DNA from 3 places in the Mucilaginibacter sp. P5_A4 genome. Region 3 is predicted to be linked to each of the others. Evidence: riboswitches for the same ligand, from Rfam matches in the RefSeq annotation. Region 3 holds a riboswitch; each other region holds the start of a gene.
The links. A riboswitch is a leader RNA that binds a small molecule or an ion and turns the genes downstream of it on or off. The one in region 3 is predicted to bind S-adenosylmethionine.

Region 1 (6,270 bases), on a different contig from region 3:
GGATGCCTGTGCCGGTGATTTCGTGTCCACTGAGCTGCAAGTTCAAGATCGATTGCGGCTCCTTCTTCGCCGGTGATTGGGCTGGTGTCCCTTGTTGGTTTTGTTTCCATGATTGAATTTAATGAGGGTTAGGAATTAATTTGGATAAAACTAAGATTAATAAGTTATTAATTCAACAGGACAACATGCCTTAGCCGAAATACAAGCCTGGGTTTGCTATTATAAGTTGCTCATTTACAATAATTAGTGTTTTTGATTGCTTGTTTCACCGGGTATATATTGCGTATTTCTACGCAAGCGAAACTGTATTAGTACGTTTTATATACCGAACGATCACAAGCTTATAAAAACAGTAGTAGCAACCTGTTTAAAAAGGCAGCTTTCACCATGGGTTCGTGCTTGATGACCAACAAAAAGTTGAAATCATTATAGAAACAGGAAAAGCATGTATGTTTAAACAAAAAACGATGCACTTATTTAAGAACATCGTTTTTTGTTTATACGGATATTTAAAAACCGATTAAAAAATCGCTTCAGCTATCCTTTTAGTCGGCCCGGCATTGCTCATAGTATAAAAGTGTAGTACGGGTACGCCAAAGGCCATCAGCTCGCGGCATTGGTTTATCATCCACTCCACGCCGATATCCTTTACATCCTTTTCAGACTTGCAGCCATTAACCGCATCGCACAAGTCTTCGGGCATATCAATATGGAAAGTTTTGGCCAGGTTAATCAGCTGCTTTGATGTGGTAACCGGTTTTAAGCCCGGAATAATAGGTACGGTAATGCCATTGGCCCGGCAATTATTTACAAAATCGAAATACTTCTGGTTATCAAAAAACATCTGGGTAACAATAAAATTGGCGCCCATATCCACCTTTTGTTTCAGGTATTTAAAGTCGGTTTTAAGGTTTGGTGCTTCAAAATGTTTTTCAGGATAACCGGCAATACCGATGCAGAAATTGGTTTTCAGGCTCGCATCATTATGCTCGTGGAGGTAAATACCATTGTTCATATTTACCACCTGTTGCAATAGATCAGTAGCGTAGTTGTGTCCGTTTGGAGTTGGCACAAAAGAGGCATCACCACGGCGGGCATCGCCACGAAGTACGAGTACATTCTCGATCCCTAAAAACTGTAGGTCGACTAAGCCATTCTCAGTTTCGTCCCTGGTAAAACCTCCACACAACAAATGCGGTACGGTATCAACCTTATATTTATTCATGATAGCTGCGCAAATAGCAATGGTGCCGGGGCGTTTGCGGTAGCTTAGTTTCTCCAGCAGGCCATTATCATGCTGCTTATATATATAATCCTCGCGCAGCGAAGTAACATCAATAAACGGCGGCTTAAATTCCATCAAAGGGTCGATGGCATCATAGATTCCTTGAATGCTTTGACCTTTTAGTGGCGGGATAAGTTCGAAAGAGAATAGTGTTTTGCCTTTTGCGTTAGCAATATGGTCCGTTATCTTCATTGTTAATTATGGTGCGGGTTTCTTATTATATCCGTCATTGCGAGGCACGAAGCAATCCCCGATTTGCAAGTCCGCTCTGTATAGTTGGGGATTGCTTCGTGCCTCGCAATGACGGTTTGTTGTGTGTTATTATCAATAATTTATATTTGGACCAAGCCAGCGTTCTACGGTTTCAATATCCATATTCTTGCGTACAGCATAATCTTCAATCTGATCCTTGCTTATCTTCCCCAAACCAAAATACCTTGCCTGCGGGTGCGCGAAGTAGAACCCGCTTACCGCCGCAGCCGGGGTCATGGCTAAGCTTTCAGTCAGGTACATTTTAGCATTATCTTCGGCCTTTAACAATTCAAATAAGGCAGTTTTCTCCGTATGATCCGGGCAGGCGGGATAGCCTGGTGCCGGGCGGATACCCTGGTATTCTTCCTTGATCAGTTCGTCGGCATTTAGTTGCTCGCCTTTGCTGTAACCCCAATATTCCTTGCGCACCAATTCATGCATTTTTTCAGCAAAGGCTTCGGCAAGGCGGTCTGCAAGTGCTTTGGCCATAATGCTGTTGTAATCATCATGGTCGGCCTCAAATTCTGCAACCAGTTCGTCGCAACCTATACCTGTAGTCACGGCAAATCCTCCAAAATAATCGGGCACACCGCTTTCTTTTGGTGCGATAAAATCCGACAGTGCATAGTAAGGGTCGCCTTTAACCTTTTCGGCCTGCTGACGAAGCGTATGGATGCGGGTTAATAAAGTAGTACGGCTTTCATCTGTATACAGTTCAATATCATCCCCAACACTATTGGCCGGCCAAAAACCAATCACACCATTGGCGTGTAATAGTTTCTGATCTACAATTTTCTTTAACAGCTCCTGTGCATCATCAAAAAGCTTTTTGGCTTCATCGCCCACAAACTTATCAGCAAATATTTTGGGGTAGCTGCCGCGTAGCTCCCAGGTATGGAAAAACGGTGTCCAATCAATATAGGGAACAAGCTCTTCCAGTGGGTACGATTCAAATACCTTAGTGCCGGTAAAGGTTGGCTTTGGCGCAACATCACCGTCAAGGCTGATCTGGAAACGGGCCTGCCTTGCCTGCCCGATAGTTACAAAACGCTTATCCGACTTTTTATTCAAATGCGCTTCGCGCGATTTGGCATATTCTTCCTTAATGTTCCGGATATAAGCATCTCTGCCCTCTCGATTCATCAGGCTGCTACAAACAGTAACGCTGCGTGATGCATCCAATACGTGGATGGCAGCACCGGAGTAATGAGGATCAACCTTAACTGCCGCATGGATGCGCGAGGTGGTAGCCCCGCCTATGATGAGCGGAATAGTAAAACCTTCACGTTCCATTTCCTTGGCAAAATGCACCATTTCATCCAATGAAGGGGTAATCAGGCCACTCAGGCCGATAATGTCTACGTTTTGTTTTTTTGCTTCCTCGATGATTCTTTGGGCCGGTACCATTACGCCCAGGTCAATTACTTCGAAGTTGTTACAGGCCAAAACTACGCCTACTATATTTTTACCAATATCGTGCACATCGCCTTTTACGGTGGCCATCAATATTTTACCGGCATTGGCACGGCTTCCGCTGGAGTCTTCTCCGGCATCAATAACCCTTTGTTTTTCAAGCTCGATAAATGGCAGCAGGTAAGCCACGGCCTTTTTCATTACCCGGGCTGATTTTACCACCTGTGGCAAAAACATTTTGCCGGCGCCAAACAAATCGCCTACTATGTTCATGCCATCCATCAATGGGCCCTCAATAACCTCCAAAGGTTTATCATAAGCCAGGCGCGCTTCTTCCACATCATGATCCAGGTATTCAATAATGCCTTTTACAAGTGCGTGCGATAAACGCTCCTGTACGGTTCCCTTGCGCCATTCTTCATCGCGCACTACCTCTTTACCTTTGCTTTTAATGGTATCGGCATACTCTACCAGGCGCTCGGTGGAATCATCTCTGCGATTAAGCAATACATCCTCTACCAGTTCGAGCAGGGTTTTATCTATTTCTTCATAAACTTCCAGCATCCCCGCATTCACAATTCCCATATCCATACCTGCTTTAATGGCATGGTACAGAAATGCCGAGTGCATTGCCTCCCGCACTACATTGTTTCCCCTAAACGAGAAGGAAATATTACTAACCCCACCGCTTACTTTGGCGTGTGGGAGGTTCTGTTTTATCCAACGCGTGGCTTCAATAAAATCAACCGCGTAGTTGTTGTGTTCTTCAAGGCCGGTAGCAACAGTTAATATATTAGGGTCGAAAATGATATCCTGCGGAGGGAAACCGACCACGTTAACCAATATATCATAGGAGCGTTTACAAATCTCGGTACGGCGCTGTAATGAATCGGCCTGGCCGGTTTCGTCAAAGGCCATCACTACTGTGGCAGCGCCATAGCTTAATATTTTGCGGGCATATTCAATAAACTTTTCTTCGCCTTCTTTTAGGGAGATAGAGTTTACAATACCCTTACCCTGGATGCATTTTAAGCCAGCTTCGATAACCGTCCATTTAGACGAATCTATCATGATAGGCAGTTTGGCAATATCAGGTTCGGAGGCCACCAGGTTCAGGAATTTTACCATTACCGCTTCCGAATCAATCATACCCTCATCCATATTGATATCTATCACCTGGGCACCGCCCTCCACCTGTTGCAGGGCAACAGCTAATGCGGCTTCATAATCCTCGGCTAAAATAAGTTTCGAGAACTTTGGCGACCCTGTGATATTGGTACGTTCGCCCACATTCACAAAAATACTTTCGGGCTTTATGGTAACGGCTTCTAAACCGCTCAGGCGCAAATCGGGTTCAACTTCAGGAATTCTTCTTGGCGGGTATTTTGCAGCCCGTTCGGCAATACACTTAATATGCTCCGGTGTAGTGCCGCAACAGCCCCCCACAATATTAACCAGCCCGGCTTTAATAAAATCATCAAGCTGATGCGCGGTTTCATGCGCGGTTTCGTCATACTGACCAAACTCATTTGGCAAGCCCGCGTTGGGATAGGCCGAAATAAATACGTCGGCTTTTTCAGAAAGCTCAGCCAGGTGCGGACGCATTTCTTTAGCACCCAAAGCGCAGTTTAATCCTACCGAAAGCAGGTTGGCATGGCGTATCGAGTTCCAGAAAGCTTCAACAGTTTGCCCTGATAAAGTACGACCTGATGCATCAGTAATAGTACCCGAGATCATGACCGGCAAATGCTTACCCGATTCATTCGCATAACGATCTATTGCAAACAGGGCAGCTTTGGCGTTAAGGGTATCAAATATGGTTTCAACCAGTAACAGGTCCGATCCTCCATCAACCAGGCCGCGAACCTGATCGTAATAGGCGTTAGCCAGGTCATCAAAAGTAACGGCACGGTAACCCGGGTCGTTAACATCGGGCGATAAAGACGCGGTACGGTTGGTTGGCCCAACAGCACCAGCAACAAAACGCGGTTTTGATGGATTTTTTTTAGTGTATTCGTTGGCTACTTCGCGGGCAAGGCGTGCGCCTTCGTAGCTCAGCTCATAAGCCAGTTCTTCCAGCTTATAATCGGCAAGCGAAATTATTTGTGTGCTAAAGGTATTGGTCTCGATGATATCTGCGCCGGCATCCAAATATTCGGCATGAATAGCTTTAATGATATCTGGGCGTGTAATGTTCAGCAGGTCATTATTTCCCTGAAGATCGCTGATATGATCTTTAAATCTTTCCCCACGAAAATCCCGCTCGGTAAGCTGGTACCGCTGTATCATGGTACCCATAGCCCCGTCAATTATAAGGATTCGTTTTTCTAATTCTTTTCTAATGTCCATTTTGGTATCAAGTAGCGAGTATCAAGTATCAAGTACGGGAAATTCCGGTGCTTGATTTTAAATTAGCCATAGCACAAAACAAAAATGTCTTGATACCTGATACTAACTACTTGATACTTAAAAAACTTATTTCGAAAAGTCGGGTGTTATATTGACTTTCGCTTATCTTTCCCAGGGCCGTATGGCTTGCTGAGTAGAATGTAGCACCTTGTGAAGCACAGGTTGCTAAGACATCGCAGGGTCTAATCCCTCCGTCTTTCTCCATAAGCAATGCAAAGGTGCATAATAAAGCGGTAAAATGCAATAGTGCATAACCCTTCAATCTGTATGGTGCGTAAATTTATGTGTACAAAAAAAGCCGCCATTGAAGGCAGCTTTTAATAATACATGTTTTGCGGGGTTATTATCTTCTTCTGCCAAATAAACGCAGTATCATCAGGAAAAGGTTGATAAAATCAAGATATAGCGTTAAGCCCCCTAAAAGCGCCATTTTGCCGGCCGAAGCATTGCCATACTCAAGGCCTGCACCAATGCGCTTTAGCTTTTGAACGTCATAAGCAGTTAAGCCTACAAAAACGGCTATACCAATGTAGCTAATAATGTATTCCAGTTGGGTGCTATGCATAAACATATTAAATAACGATGCAACGATAATGCCCACTAGCCCCATAATCATTATTGAACCGAAATTCGTAAGGTCCGTTTTAGTAGTATAACCAGCAACTGCCATAATGCCAAATACAACAGATGTGGTAATAAATACGCCGAGCACAGAACTTGCTGTATAAATTATAAGGATATAGCTTAAGCTAACGCCCATAATTGCCGAAAAAGCAATAAACAGTAATGCAGCTACACCGTAAGATAAGCGATTGAAGCCAAATGAAATAATTAGCACAAAAGCCAGCGGAGCAAACATTACAATAGTGCCTAAACCGGTATTGCGGCCTGTGGCCGGATCCCTGAGCATT
Region 2 (6,270 bases), on a different contig from region 3:
AAATAGGGATACTAAAAGAAAAAATAGAAATAAAAAAGACTCCGATCCGGAGCCTTTTTTATTGTTTAAACAACAAAGAAAATTTGCATAAAAACTTCGCTTGTCTGTTTATGCCGATGCTAAGCTAACACCCGTTAGCTGACCGGCAAAGGCAACAAATGCCTTACTATCGGATATACGGATTTGATTATCTACCAGGTTTTGCAAATTCACTTTTCCTATAACAAACTTATAACTACCTGAATAATAGCGTTCCTGAATATGTATAAATTGCAATGCATCAACTAAACTCTCGTCATCATACCTTAAATAGATATCCAATTCAATATTATTAGTGAATTGTAGATCTGTTTTTTCCTTGGCTTTTTTATACTCATACTGATAGCTGTAACGCAGTGCCGCTATATCAGACAATACGGCCGAGCCGGTAGGGTGGCCGCCAGCTCCCTTACCAAAGAAGAATTGCTGATCGGCAAAAGCGGCCTGTACCGTTACACCGTTGTATTCATATTCTACATTGTATAAAAACTCGGTTTCATTTACAAATTTTGGTAATACAAACAGGGCTACATTTCGCTCATCCAGTTCCTTAGCTACAGGAACTAATTTGATCTTCAGGTTTTTTTCGCGGGCATATTGCAGATCCTGCGCTGCCAGGTTTTGAATCCCTAAATTGAAAACCTTGTGTGGTGGAATAACAACTCCGTAAGCATGTGCGGCGGCAATAACCAGCTTGTATTTGGCATCAAAACCACCAACATCACTTGTTGGATCGGTTTCGGCGAAGCCAAGGTCCTGCGCTTGTTTCAGGGCGCTGTCATAATCCAAACCTTCAATAAATCCTTTTGAAAGTATGTAGTTTGATGATCCGTTAAAAATACCGCTTATAGAGTGCAGTAATTCGTTGTCATAATACTCCTCCAGGTTACGGATGATGGGGATACTACCGCAAACCGCGCCTTCATATAGGAGGGAAGTTCCATATTTATGTTGAAGCTCTATTAATTCTTCCAAATGCAGCGCGATCATTTTTTTACTTGCCGATACTACATTTTTTCCGCTGCTTAAGGCTCTTGAAACAATTTCGAAAGCGGCTTCGGTATCGTTTATCAGCTCAACAATGGTGTTTATTTCCGGGTTGTCGAGCAATTCATTTTTATCAGTGGTAAAAAATTCTGCCGGTAAGGTGCGCTTTTTATGCGGGTCTTTAATAGCGAATTTTACTATTTCGATGTTTAAATTTTTAGTTTTGATGATATCATATAATCCCTGCCCAACTACTCCAAATCCAAATAATCCTATACTTAACTTTTTACTCATTACGCTGTACGTTGCAATTCTATAATTTTTCCTTTTACATCGGTTTTAAAAAACGATGTGATAATATTTGTCAATGCTTCTGTTTCAATTAAAAATCCATCATGGCCATAAAACGAATCCAGTTCGGCAAAGGCCGATTTTGGAATATGCCTGAACAGGTATTCCTGCTCCTCAATGGGAAATAACACATCTGATTTTATGCCGATAACCAGGGTACGCGCTTTGATAAGGCTTAGCGCCTTTTCTACACCATTACGGCCACGGCCCACATTATGCGAATCCATAACTTTGGTTAAATACCAGTAGCTATGCGCATTAAAGCGGTTTACTAACTTTTGGCCTTGATAAGCCTGGTAGGTAGATGCCTTAAAATCATCTGTTTTGGCATCTGTTTCTTCCTGTTGAGTTATGCCATATGTTTTATAAGTACGATAGGAGAGCAGGGCAATGCTGCGCGCGGCTTTCAAACCATTGAGGCCACCATCAACAGTGTTATTATGAAAAGTAGGATCGGCACTTAATGCCAAACGCTGTGATTCGTTAAATGCTACTCCCCACGGAGAATGGCGGGCATTGGTAGCTATCAGTATCAAATTTTTAATCCGCTCGGGCTCAATAATTCCCCATTCAATAGCTTGCTGGCCGCCTAATGAGCCACCGATAAGGATATGAATATTACCTATCCCAAGATGATCTGCCAAAAGTTGATGTGCTTTTATAATATCCCTGATAGTAAACTGCGGAAAAGCCTGTAAATAAGGCTGTCCGTTTGCCGGGTTAATACTTAAAGGGTTGGTTGTGCCATAAGGCGAACCCAGGATATTGGCACATACTATAAAATGCTCTTCGGCATTAAATTTATTACCTGTGCCTACAAAACCTTTCCACCAATCATAAACATCCGAATTAGCGGTTAGGGCATGGCATACCCATACCACATTATCTTTTGCTTTGTTAAGCCTGCCATAAGTATGAAAGCCTATCTCCAGGTCATGTAATTCCTCACCGGATTCAAGGCCGAATGGTTGAGTGTACTTAAATATTTCTGTGTTCATTCTTTTGTCTTGTTATCGCGGGTGCAGCTGATTTTATTGTCAGCCGCAGCCCGTAACAACTTTACTATATCACTTAAAAAAAACTATACTATACTAATTGGGCCGATGCCCTTTTTATTTTGGCAAATGCCTGTTCAAAATCTGCTTTAATATCATCAATATGCTCAATCCCCACCGCAACGCGTAACGAATTAGGCCTCACACCTGCCGATAACTGTTCCTCATCAGAAAGCTGCTGATGCGTAGTTGCAGATGGCTGAATGATCAATGTTTTTGCGTCGCCAACATTAGCTAAATGACTTACCAGTTTAAGATTATCAATTAGTTTACCGGCATCTTCTTTATCGCCGTCTATCTCAAAGGATAACACCGCTCCAAAACCATTTTTAAGGTATTTTTTAGCCAGTTCATGATAGGGTGATGATTCCAGTCCCGGATAGTTAACTGTTGCTACCTGTGGATGCTGGTCGAGCCATTTGGCAAGCTCCAGTGTGTTATCTACATGGCGCTGTACACGCAATGAAAGGGTTTCTAATCCCTGGATGTTCAACCATGAATTAAATGGTGATTGCGAAGGGCCAAAATCTCTAAGGCCTTCCACACGGGCACGTATTATAAACTGAATGTTACCAAACGGGCCGCCAATGCCAAATACATCGGCAAATACCAAGCCGTGGTAACCTTCAGACGGCTCTGTAAACTGCGGAAACTTGCCATTGGCCCAGTTATAAGTACCGCCATCAACTATTGCACCGCCAATGCTGGTTCCATGACCACCTATCCATTTGGTTGTTGATTGTACCACCACACTTGCACCATGCTCCAACGGGCGAAACAGATAGCCGCCTGCTCCAAAAGTATTATCAACTATCAGGGGCAGATCGTGCTTTTTAGCCAGAGCGCCTAACTTATCAAAATCGGCAATGGTAAAGCCTGGGTTACCTATGGTTTCCAGGAAAATGGCTTTGGTTTTGCCGTCAATGAGGGCTTCAATACTTTCGGCGGTATCATCTTTGGCAAAACGCGCCTCGATGCCTAAGCGCTTAAAGGCTACCTTAAACTGGTTATAAGTACCGCCATATAAAAATGGTGAGGTAACAAAGTTGTCGCCAACCTGTAATATGTTATTTAATGCAATGAATTGTGCTGCCTGGCCCGATGCCGTAGCTAATCCTGCAACACCACCCTCTAAAGCCGCTATACGTTTTTCAAAAACATCGGTAGTGGGGTTCATTAATCGGGTATAAATATTGCCAAACTCCTTTAAGGCGAAGAGGTTTGCACCATGCTCGGCACTTTTAAATACGTAAGATGTGGTTTGGTAAAGCGGCACGGCGCGCGCACCTGTAGTTGGGTCAACTTCCTGGCCGGCGTGTAGTTGTAAGGTTTCGAATTTTAAGGCAGACATAGTTTTAAGTTTTTGAAGGTTATAATTAAATTTTTGATGTTTGAATGGTTAGCAAGCTGATAAATTGTTTACCAGTTTTACAACACGTATATTTTCAGGGATTGAAAAAAGGAACGTATTAAAGCATCAACAGCAGCAACACATACAAATACCGCTATTTAAGCTAATACGTTGTATGTTACCGTTTTGGGTATTAAAAATGTTGCTTGTAGTAATTTTAATTAAACTTTTCATGGTTATAAATTTATATTCCCCGGTGTTATTTGCCGGGACAGGAATTGGCACCTTCTTCAAAATTGAAGGGTTGCCAGCGGGTCATTGAGCCTGATCTCTCGCCGCTTCTTTATAAATCAATACCCGAACTATGCGGAGAATTGATCGACTATAGTGGTATCGCTACCAAATAATGGTCCAAAGATAAGCGGATATTTATTTAAATACCAAATTAAATTTTTATTTAGATTATAGACTGTTGGACAAAGGAGCAAGGACCCATGGCATTTCTGTCCTTGCTCCTTCATCTTTTCATCTTTTATCCATTCAAAGCCTGCTCCAAATCGGCCACCAAATCATCAATATGTTCCAGCCCAACCGATACCCGTAATAAGTTAAACGGTGTTTTAGTGTCGGGGCCTTCCATGGTTGCACGATGCTCTATCAAACTTTCCACACCGCCAAGGCTGGTTGCCCTGGTAAATATTTTTAGCTTGTTGATGATATTGTGGGTATCGTTCTCATCGCCCTTAATTATAAAGGATAGCATTCCGCCAAAGGCAAGCATTTGGTCTTTAGCAATTTCATGCTGCGGATGTGATGTTAAACCGGGATATAAAACCTTTTCTACTTTGGGATGGTACTCTAAAAATTCAGCTAATAACTGCGCATTGTTTACATGTGCTTTAACACGGTATGGCAGGGTTTTAATGCTGCGCGCCAGCCAAAAGCAATCGGTTGGAGAGGGGATAGCGCCACCCATTTCCTGCACCTGGCGTATTTTTGCCCACCAATCGCTTTTTTCGGCGGTAATTAACGCTCCGCCCATCAGGTCGCTATGCCCGCCAAAATATTTTGTGGCCGAGTGCATTACCATATCGGCACCTAAGGCTAATGGCTGCTGGCATATCGGTGTTGCGAATGTATTGTCAACAACAACTTTAAGGTTTTTTGCTTTCGCGATAGCTGCCACCTTTTTAATATCAGTAATTTTAAGCAGCGGATTTGACGGTGTTTCTATCCAGATCAGGCCGGTTTCGGGCTTAATGTGCTGTAATAATAGTTCATCATCGTTAACATCAATAAAATCGAAAGTTAATATACCGGCAAACAGGTTTTTAAGCTGGTTGCGCAGGCCGTGATACATATCATCGGGACAAATAATATGGGTACCCGGTTTAAGTGATTGAAATACGGCCATACCAGCGGCATTGCCCGATGAAAATGAAGCAGCATCAACACCACCTTCTAATTGGGTTATCACATTCTCCAGTAACGAACGATTTGGGTTTGATGACCGGCTATAGATATGCCCTCCCGGAAAGTCGCCATCCATACCACGCTCAAACGTGGTTGACATAACAATAGGCTGTATCACAGCTCTTGATGATCCGTCAATATGGTTACCCGCGTGTATGGCTATAGTTTCAGTTTTCATTTTGTATATGTTATAAACCAAAGTAAATAAGATTATTTGTGATTTGCTGTAGCGATAGGCGTAAATATCACGTAATTATTAAAAAACACCTATGAAAAACCTGTACCTGCTTACCATTATCATCGTACTATCAGCCTCAGGCTGCCAAAAAGAAAACATTGCCAAACAAAGCGAATATGATACCAGCTATAAAGCGTGGTTAAGCTTTAAAAGCAACGCAAAAAACTCCTATTGGTACACAACAAGTTTTGGCTCGTGGACAGGTTTTGGTGTTACCATCAAAACAGGCGTCAGTAATGGTAAAGTTGTTTCGCGCGATTACATCCGGATACAATCACGCAATGATGGTACCAACAAAGCCGACACAGTTAAAGCCTGGCATGAAGATGCCGCTACTATAAATACACATCCTAATGATGTCGCCGAAGCACTTACAATAGATGCCATATATTTAAAAGCCCGCACCCAGTGGCTTAAAGTTGATGCAAAAAGCAACGACATTATATTTGAAGCAAAAAACAATGGTTTAATATCAAACTGTGGTTATGTGCCTCATGGCTGCCAGGATGATTGCTTTAACGGAGTTACCATTACAACGATAACAGCCTTGTAGGCTAAAAGCCAAAAGCTCAAGGCATAAAGCTTTTGAAATATGGCTATCTGTCTTAGGCTTCTTTCCGCTCATAATCTGATTGTCAAGAATGACTTCCGCTTTAAGCTTTCCGCCTTGAGCTTTCTGCTTTTTTAGTACATTTGTACAAAGTTTTTTTAATGGAGGCTGAAAATAATTTACAGTTATTATTACAAAATCCGGATCTGCCTGCTGATTTAAAGCA
Region 3 (6,270 bases):
TTAGGATTTTGATTGATCTCAACCAAATCTTTTTTGCAGGATGCAACTGATAGCAAAAGTGCACCTGACAATAATGTAGCTGTATATTTAAGTTTCATGATCATTAGAATTTAAGGTTGATATTAAAACCGATGTTGCGTACGGTTGGCAGGGTAAGGTCTTCCAGGCCCTGGCCATTGCCATTGTTGAAGGCAGTTTCCGGATCGATATTGGGTGCATTTTTATGGATGATCCACAGGTTGCGCCCAACAATAGAAAAGGTCGCCGATTGAAGGCCAATACCTTTAACCCACTTAGATGGAAAAGTGTAACCCAACTTTACCTCGCGCAGTTTAATATAGGAGGCATCATATACAAATGCTTCATCAACATTTGTAAAACCCTTGTAATAGGATTGCGCAGGTAATATGGTAGTATTAGCTGTCCCATCAGCCTTTACGCCTTTAAATATCACCCCATCATGATAAACAGTTTCGCCATTAGGCGCGCTACCTGCCTGCACAGCCGTTGCGGAGGTATTATTACCCGGATAGTAATAACTTAAACCTCCATTTGCGGCACCACGCCCCGGCAATGTTGATGCCAGTACACCAGTGTAGGTACCGGTACGGTTGGTGTTTGAGTAAATAGAACCACCAAAGCGCGCGTCAACCAAAACACCCAGATTAATACCTTTATAGGTAAAACTGTTGTTGATACTACCCAGCCAATTTGGTGTAAATTTCCCCAGATATTGCTTGGCGGGATTAATAACCGGTGTACCATTAGCTCCAATAACTATCTGTCCGGATGAATTACGGGTGTACGCGTTGCCAAACAAGGTGCCATAAGGCTGACCAACAGCAGCCAGTACCTGTACCGTACGATCGGTACCCAGGATGTAACTTTGTAAACGGCCTTCGGCATCAAGCGAAACTACCTTACTCCGGTTAAGGGAATAATTGGTAGTAATATCCCAGGTAAAATCTTTTGATTTTATTGGGGTTAAACCCAGCTGAACTTCTAAACCTTTGTTGTTGATCTTGCCGCCATTGATCAGCTTTTGACTGTAACCGGTAGATGGGCTTACATCAACCTTTATGATCTGGTTTACACTATTGGTGTTGTACACGCTCACATCCAAATGTACCCTGTCCTGAAAAAAACCTAATTCAAATCCAGCCTCTGCAGATGTTGTGGTTTCGGGTTTCAGATTTGGGTTTAGATCTACACTGTTTGCGCTTTGTTGCGGATTTGTGTTAAAAGGAGCCGTAAAATCATAAACGTTGATCAGTTGGTATGGTGTGGTTGCCTTACCCACTTTTGACCATCCGCCTCTTAATTTAGCGTAGGTTAGCACGTTGCTCTTAATATCCAGCGCTTCTGATAATATTAAGCTACCATTTACAGATGGGTAGAAATAAGACAAGTTAGCCGCCGGCAAAGTTGATGACCAGTCGTTACGGCCTGTAAGGTTAATAAACGCGTAATTTTTATAACCCAATTGTGCCGATGCAAAATAGCTATACGTTTTCAGCTTGCCGTAGTCATTTGATGACACCAGCGGATCGCGCGAATTTTTGAGCGTATATAAACCAGCGACTGCCAACTTGGGTGCTACCTGGTCGTTTTGCTCATTTACTATGGTGCTGATATTACCACCGCCCAATACATCTAATGAGAAATCATTACTGATCTTTTTGGTGTATTGCAGGCGGGCTTCGGTATTGGTTTCGTTTACGCTATAGGCATCTTCCTCGTACGAACCAAACGGTGTTCCGTTGGTACCATAGGCTACTTTTATTTTACGACGGTCGTTATAATAATCAGTACCGGTACGGAAATTGGCCGATAAACCTTCGATGATCTTATAGTTTAACTCAACACTACCTATAATGCGGTTTTTGTGCTGACCAACGGTGTTTTCATAAGCCAGCCAGTATGGATTACTATAATAGCTGTTGTTCCAGTTAAAAGTATTGCCATTGGCATCCTTATAGTTTTTCAATTGATTAATATCAACCTGGCGGCCAAACCAGGTGAACTGCAGCATAGTACTGGTAGCTCTTCTGCCACCTGCCCCAGGCAGGTTATCTGCATCATCTTTGATGTAATTGGCAATGGTAGTTATTGTTAATTTAGGGCTAAGCCTGAAGGTAGAGTTCAGTAAAAACGAATTTCTGCCCTGTGACGTATTTGGAATAACACCCGTTTGATGCAGGTTGTTGTAGGATAGGCGGTAATCAGCCTTATCGCTACTCCCGGATAGCGCTACACCATTATTAAGGGTTACACCTGTTTTAAAAAAATCCTTCACATTATTGGGATGCGCCACAAATGGCACAGCCTGCCCGTTTGAATAAAACTGTGGTATAAGTGAACCGTCAAGAGCCGGCCCCCAGCTTTCGTCGACACCATCATTTACGCCACCGCCTTTACCATCCACGTAGCTGAACTTACCGTTTGAACCCTGACCATACTGATTTTGGTAATCGGGCAAAACCTGCAGATTGGAGAAACTTGTATTTGAATTAATAGTGATACCCAATCCTTTTGAACTTTTACCAGTTTTGGTTTTAATAAGGATAACACCCGCAGCAGCCCGGTATCCATAAAGCGCAGCCGCGTTTGGGCCCTTAAGTACGCTTACAGATTCAATATCCTCGGAGTTAAGATCGGCTATGGCATTGGCAAAATCCCTTGAACCATTTGTACCCAGGAACTGGGAGTTATCTACAATAGTACCATCTACCACAAATAACGGCTGATTATTACCGGCTATAGAGGTTTCGCCACGAATTATGATGCGGGATGATCCCATATCACCCTGGCTGTTGGTAACCTGTACACCTGCAATTTTACCTGCCAGCGCGTTTACCAGGTTGGTCTCCTTAGCCTCAGATATGTCCTTTGATTTTAATCCCTGAACAGAATAACCCAGTGATTTCTTGTCTTTAGAAATATTAAGCGCCGTGATTACAACCTCGTTAAGAGAATTAGGTGCATCCTGTAATATGATCTGTAAATTGATTTCATTTTGCCTTACCGTTATCTCCTGTGTTGCAAAACCTATATAGGTAATCTTCAATACATCGTTAACATTGGCTGAGATGTTGAACTTGCCATCAGCATTGGTTTGAGCACCGGTTGTGCTACCCTTAACAGAGATATTAACGCCAGGCAATGGCAGGCCGTCTGACTTGGCGGTTACCACCCCGCTTATTTTAACAGATTGCGCCGCAACCGCTTGGATGAGAAAAAAGGGCAACAGAATTGCCAGTAAAAATTTGTAATTTTTTAACATGATGGTTAATGATTAATTAGTTTTTGTTGCCGGCACAGCAAAGCCAGTCAGCAGCGCTTTTTGGGCAAAACAATCCCCGCTGGATACTTTATAGTGCCGGTAAATTCATTATTGATTGTGTTGGTTATAAGCAAATGCTGCGAGCTGCAGCAGGCATGGGGCTAATAACCGTTGCCATTAAATTAACAGCAACAACGCATACACTGCATATACAGGTAAACAGAGGCGGAGGAAAATGATACCAATTTACTGGCAGGGGGTACGTTTTGGAAAGGTGTTCTTGTTGTTTTCATAACAATTTGATATATAGATGGTAACAGGGTCAGTTTAAATACAAAGTTAAAATCACTATTTAGCTTTAAGCCTTTATTTAGTTTACAGATGCAGTTTTATTGTTAACCAGCGCATCTACTGCTTTTAGCATTGATGCAAATTCCTGTGTGTCATACAAACGGGTGAGGTAAACAATCTTCCCATCTTTATCAATAACTACATTACGGGTTACCCCGCTTTTTTTATTGGCAAAACGCCCGAAAATATTAGCCCCCGGATCAAGCGCCAATGGGTAGCTGATCTTCATTTCCTGTTGAAAGTGCTGTACCTTTTCAAGGGGTTCATCGCGGTCTACCCCTATCAGGATCAGATTCTTGTCTTTGTAGGCTTGCCATACGTCCTTTTCAAGATGAGGCATTTCCTGCCTGCATACACTGCACCAGCTGGCAGTAAACTGCAGGATAACTACTTTGCCACGCAACGCTTTTAATGACGTTTTACTGCCATCGGCCAATACAAGCTCAAAATCGGCAGGGGCCTGGTCGCCAACTTTTACAATATAGCCACGGTCAACAGATGCACTATCGGCTGGTTTTGCCGTTTGTGCGCCGACAAACAGTGCGTTTATTAAAAACGAGCAGGTAATTAGTAGATGTTTAATATTCATAGTTGTAAATTTTAATGCCTATTTTATGCAGGCAGAAATTTTCAGAAATCTAATTAAACAGGAAATTTTGGAGAGAAAGGCATAACGACCAGCCATAAGCTGCGCAATAATTTGCGGATATTATCTTTTCCGCTTTTTACAGCGGACAGGAATTAGCACCTTTATAACAATGGGCTTACAGGTTGCTAAGACATCATCGGGCCTTTCCCTCAGTCTTTCTTGATAATTAAATTAAAGAACTTATTTCGCCTGCAAATGTAGAATATATTCTACTAAATACATAGACATTGTATAATTTAATTGTCATTTATTTTCAACACTGGCACCAGCTGACAGCACCTCCTTATTTTTGCTTCCCTGTAATACCTTATTACGCCCTTCGGGAGGCCACGCTATGCACCCACCACACTCCTTTTAGACTCCTTGCAACCACCTTTCGGACTCCGCGATAATTATTAGATTTTAGGATAAATTTTAACAAACTATATACTACTATTAATGTACTATTATTGAGGAATGTTGTACTATTATTAAGTAATGTGCAAAAAGCAACTAAGTAAATGGAAGTGGAACCGGGAAACAAAATGGACAGCGGATCCGGCGGCGTTTTTCGGATGCCGGGCGCCCCTCCCAGCTACTGGCTTACGCGCTTTGTCATCCTCCGGCTACTGGGGGTAGTGTATGCTGTTGCCTTCCTGGTGGCCATCAACCAGGTGGTACCTTTGATCGGTTCTCATGGACTTCTTCCCCTGGAGATTTACCTGAAGCAGGTGAGCGCTGCCCTGGGGTCGGCGGGGGCGGGGTTTGTACGGCTGCCGTCGCTCTTCTGGCTCTGGCATTCTGATGCCGCGCTTTTAACTGCCGCCTGGATCGGGTTTGTGCTTTCATGCGTAGTAGTGGCAGGCTACGCCAATGCGCCGCTGCTTGCTGTACTCTGGTTTCTGTACATGTCGTTTGTTCACCTGGGGCAGGATTGGTATGGGTACGGCTGGGAGATCCAGCTTAACGAAACCGGCTTTCTGGCTATCTTCCTCTGCCCGCTGCTCAGCCTGCGCCCGTTTCCACGGTATGCGCCTCCCCTGCCCATTATCATTTTATTCCGTTGGCTCACCTTCCGCATTATGCTGGGTTCGGGATTGATCAAATACCGGGGGGATGAAATATGGCGTAATGGCACTGCCCTCTACTACCATTTCGAAACACAACCTATTCCCGGCCCGCTGAGCCGGTGGTTTCATTTTCTGCCGCGGATAATGCTGAAGACCGGCATCTGGTTCAATTGGCTTGGCGAGCTGATAGCACCATGGTTCGTATTCGGGCCAAAGGTTGCGCGTCATATCGCGGGAACGGTGATCGTGTTATTCCAGGTTAGTATTATACTTAGCGGCAATCTTTCGTTTTTAAACTGGCTTACCATTATTCCGGCTTTGGCCTGTTTGGATGACAGCTTCTGGGCCAGGGTTCTTCCCGGCATACTGGTTCGTAAGGCGGAAGCTGCGGCCGGGGGCGCCGAAGAATCCAAACCTATGCTCACCACCTCATGGGTAGTTGCCGGCTTAATTGCCATCCTGAGCATCCAGCCTGCATTGAACCTGCTATCCCCGGGGCAGGTCATGAACTCCTCCTTCGACCAGCTGGACCTTGTAAATACCTATGGCGCATTCGGATCTGTAGGGCGGGAACGTTTGAACGTGGTATTTGAAGGAACGATGGACCAGGTACCCAACGACAAAGCCAACTGGAAACCTTACATCTACAAAGGCCTGCCGGTGCTGCTTAACAAGCCGTCGCCGCAAATAGCGCCCTACCAGTTACGTTTAGACTGGCAAATGTGGTTTGCCGCCATGTCGACCGCCGATCAATATCCGTGGACCTATAACCTGGTATGGAAGCTTCTTCATAACGATCCCGGTGCAATAAGTTTGTTTGCGGGCAACCCCTTCCCCACCGGGCCGCCGCGGTATATCCGGGCAGTGCTGTATCGTTATACATTCGCGAAGCCAGGCAATCCCCAGGGCCTTTGGTGGAATCGCGAACAGATCGGCCT

Region 1: it holds a riboswitch for S-adenosylmethionine, as region 3 does, so the genes downstream of both, metH (methionine synthase) here and AC1DQW_RS03015 (TlpA family protein disulfide reductase) in region 3, are expected to answer to the same signal.
Region 2: it holds a riboswitch for S-adenosylmethionine, as region 3 does, so the genes downstream of both, AC1DQW_RS25745 (O-acetylhomoserine aminocarboxypropyltransferase/cysteine synthase family protein) here and AC1DQW_RS03015 (TlpA family protein disulfide reductase) in region 3, are expected to answer to the same signal.

What each region holds. Positions count from the first base shown of each region.
Region 1 covers NZ_JBFUKX010000001.1:180,516-186,785, forward strand. The annotation lists gene AC1DQW_RS00765 (hypothetical protein) at 1-110, opposite strand, end outside; gene metF (methylenetetrahydrofolate reductase [NAD(P)H]) at 521-1,477, opposite strand; gene metH (methionine synthase) at 1,610-5,299, opposite strand; SAM riboswitch class I at 5,459-5,569, opposite strand; gene AC1DQW_RS00780 (Bax inhibitor-1/YccA family protein) at 5,703-6,270, opposite strand, start outside.
Region 2 covers NZ_JBFUKX010000070.1:8,936-15,205, reverse strand. The annotation lists gene AC1DQW_RS25760 (hypothetical protein) at 1-6, shown strand, start outside; gene AC1DQW_RS25755 (homoserine dehydrogenase) at 109-1,320, opposite strand; gene AC1DQW_RS25750 (homoserine O-acetyltransferase family protein) at 1,320-2,375, opposite strand; gene AC1DQW_RS25745 (O-acetylhomoserine aminocarboxypropyltransferase/cysteine synthase family protein) at 2,464-3,783, opposite strand; SAM riboswitch class I at 4,025-4,135, opposite strand; gene AC1DQW_RS25740 (trans-sulfuration enzyme family protein) at 4,316-5,434, opposite strand; gene AC1DQW_RS25735 (hypothetical protein) at 5,526-6,047, shown strand; gene mqnE (aminofutalosine synthase MqnE) at 6,206-6,270, shown strand, end outside.
Region 3 covers NZ_JBFUKX010000003.1:30,439-36,708, reverse strand. The annotation lists gene AC1DQW_RS03030 (SusD/RagB family nutrient-binding outer membrane lipoprotein) at 1-98, opposite strand, end outside; gene AC1DQW_RS03025 (SusC/RagA family TonB-linked outer membrane protein) at 104-3,283, opposite strand; gene AC1DQW_RS03020 (hypothetical protein) at 3,310-3,522, shown strand; gene AC1DQW_RS03015 (TlpA family protein disulfide reductase) at 3,654-4,223, opposite strand; SAM riboswitch class I at 4,341-4,452, opposite strand; gene AC1DQW_RS03010 (lipase maturation factor family protein) at 4,937-6,270, shown strand, end outside.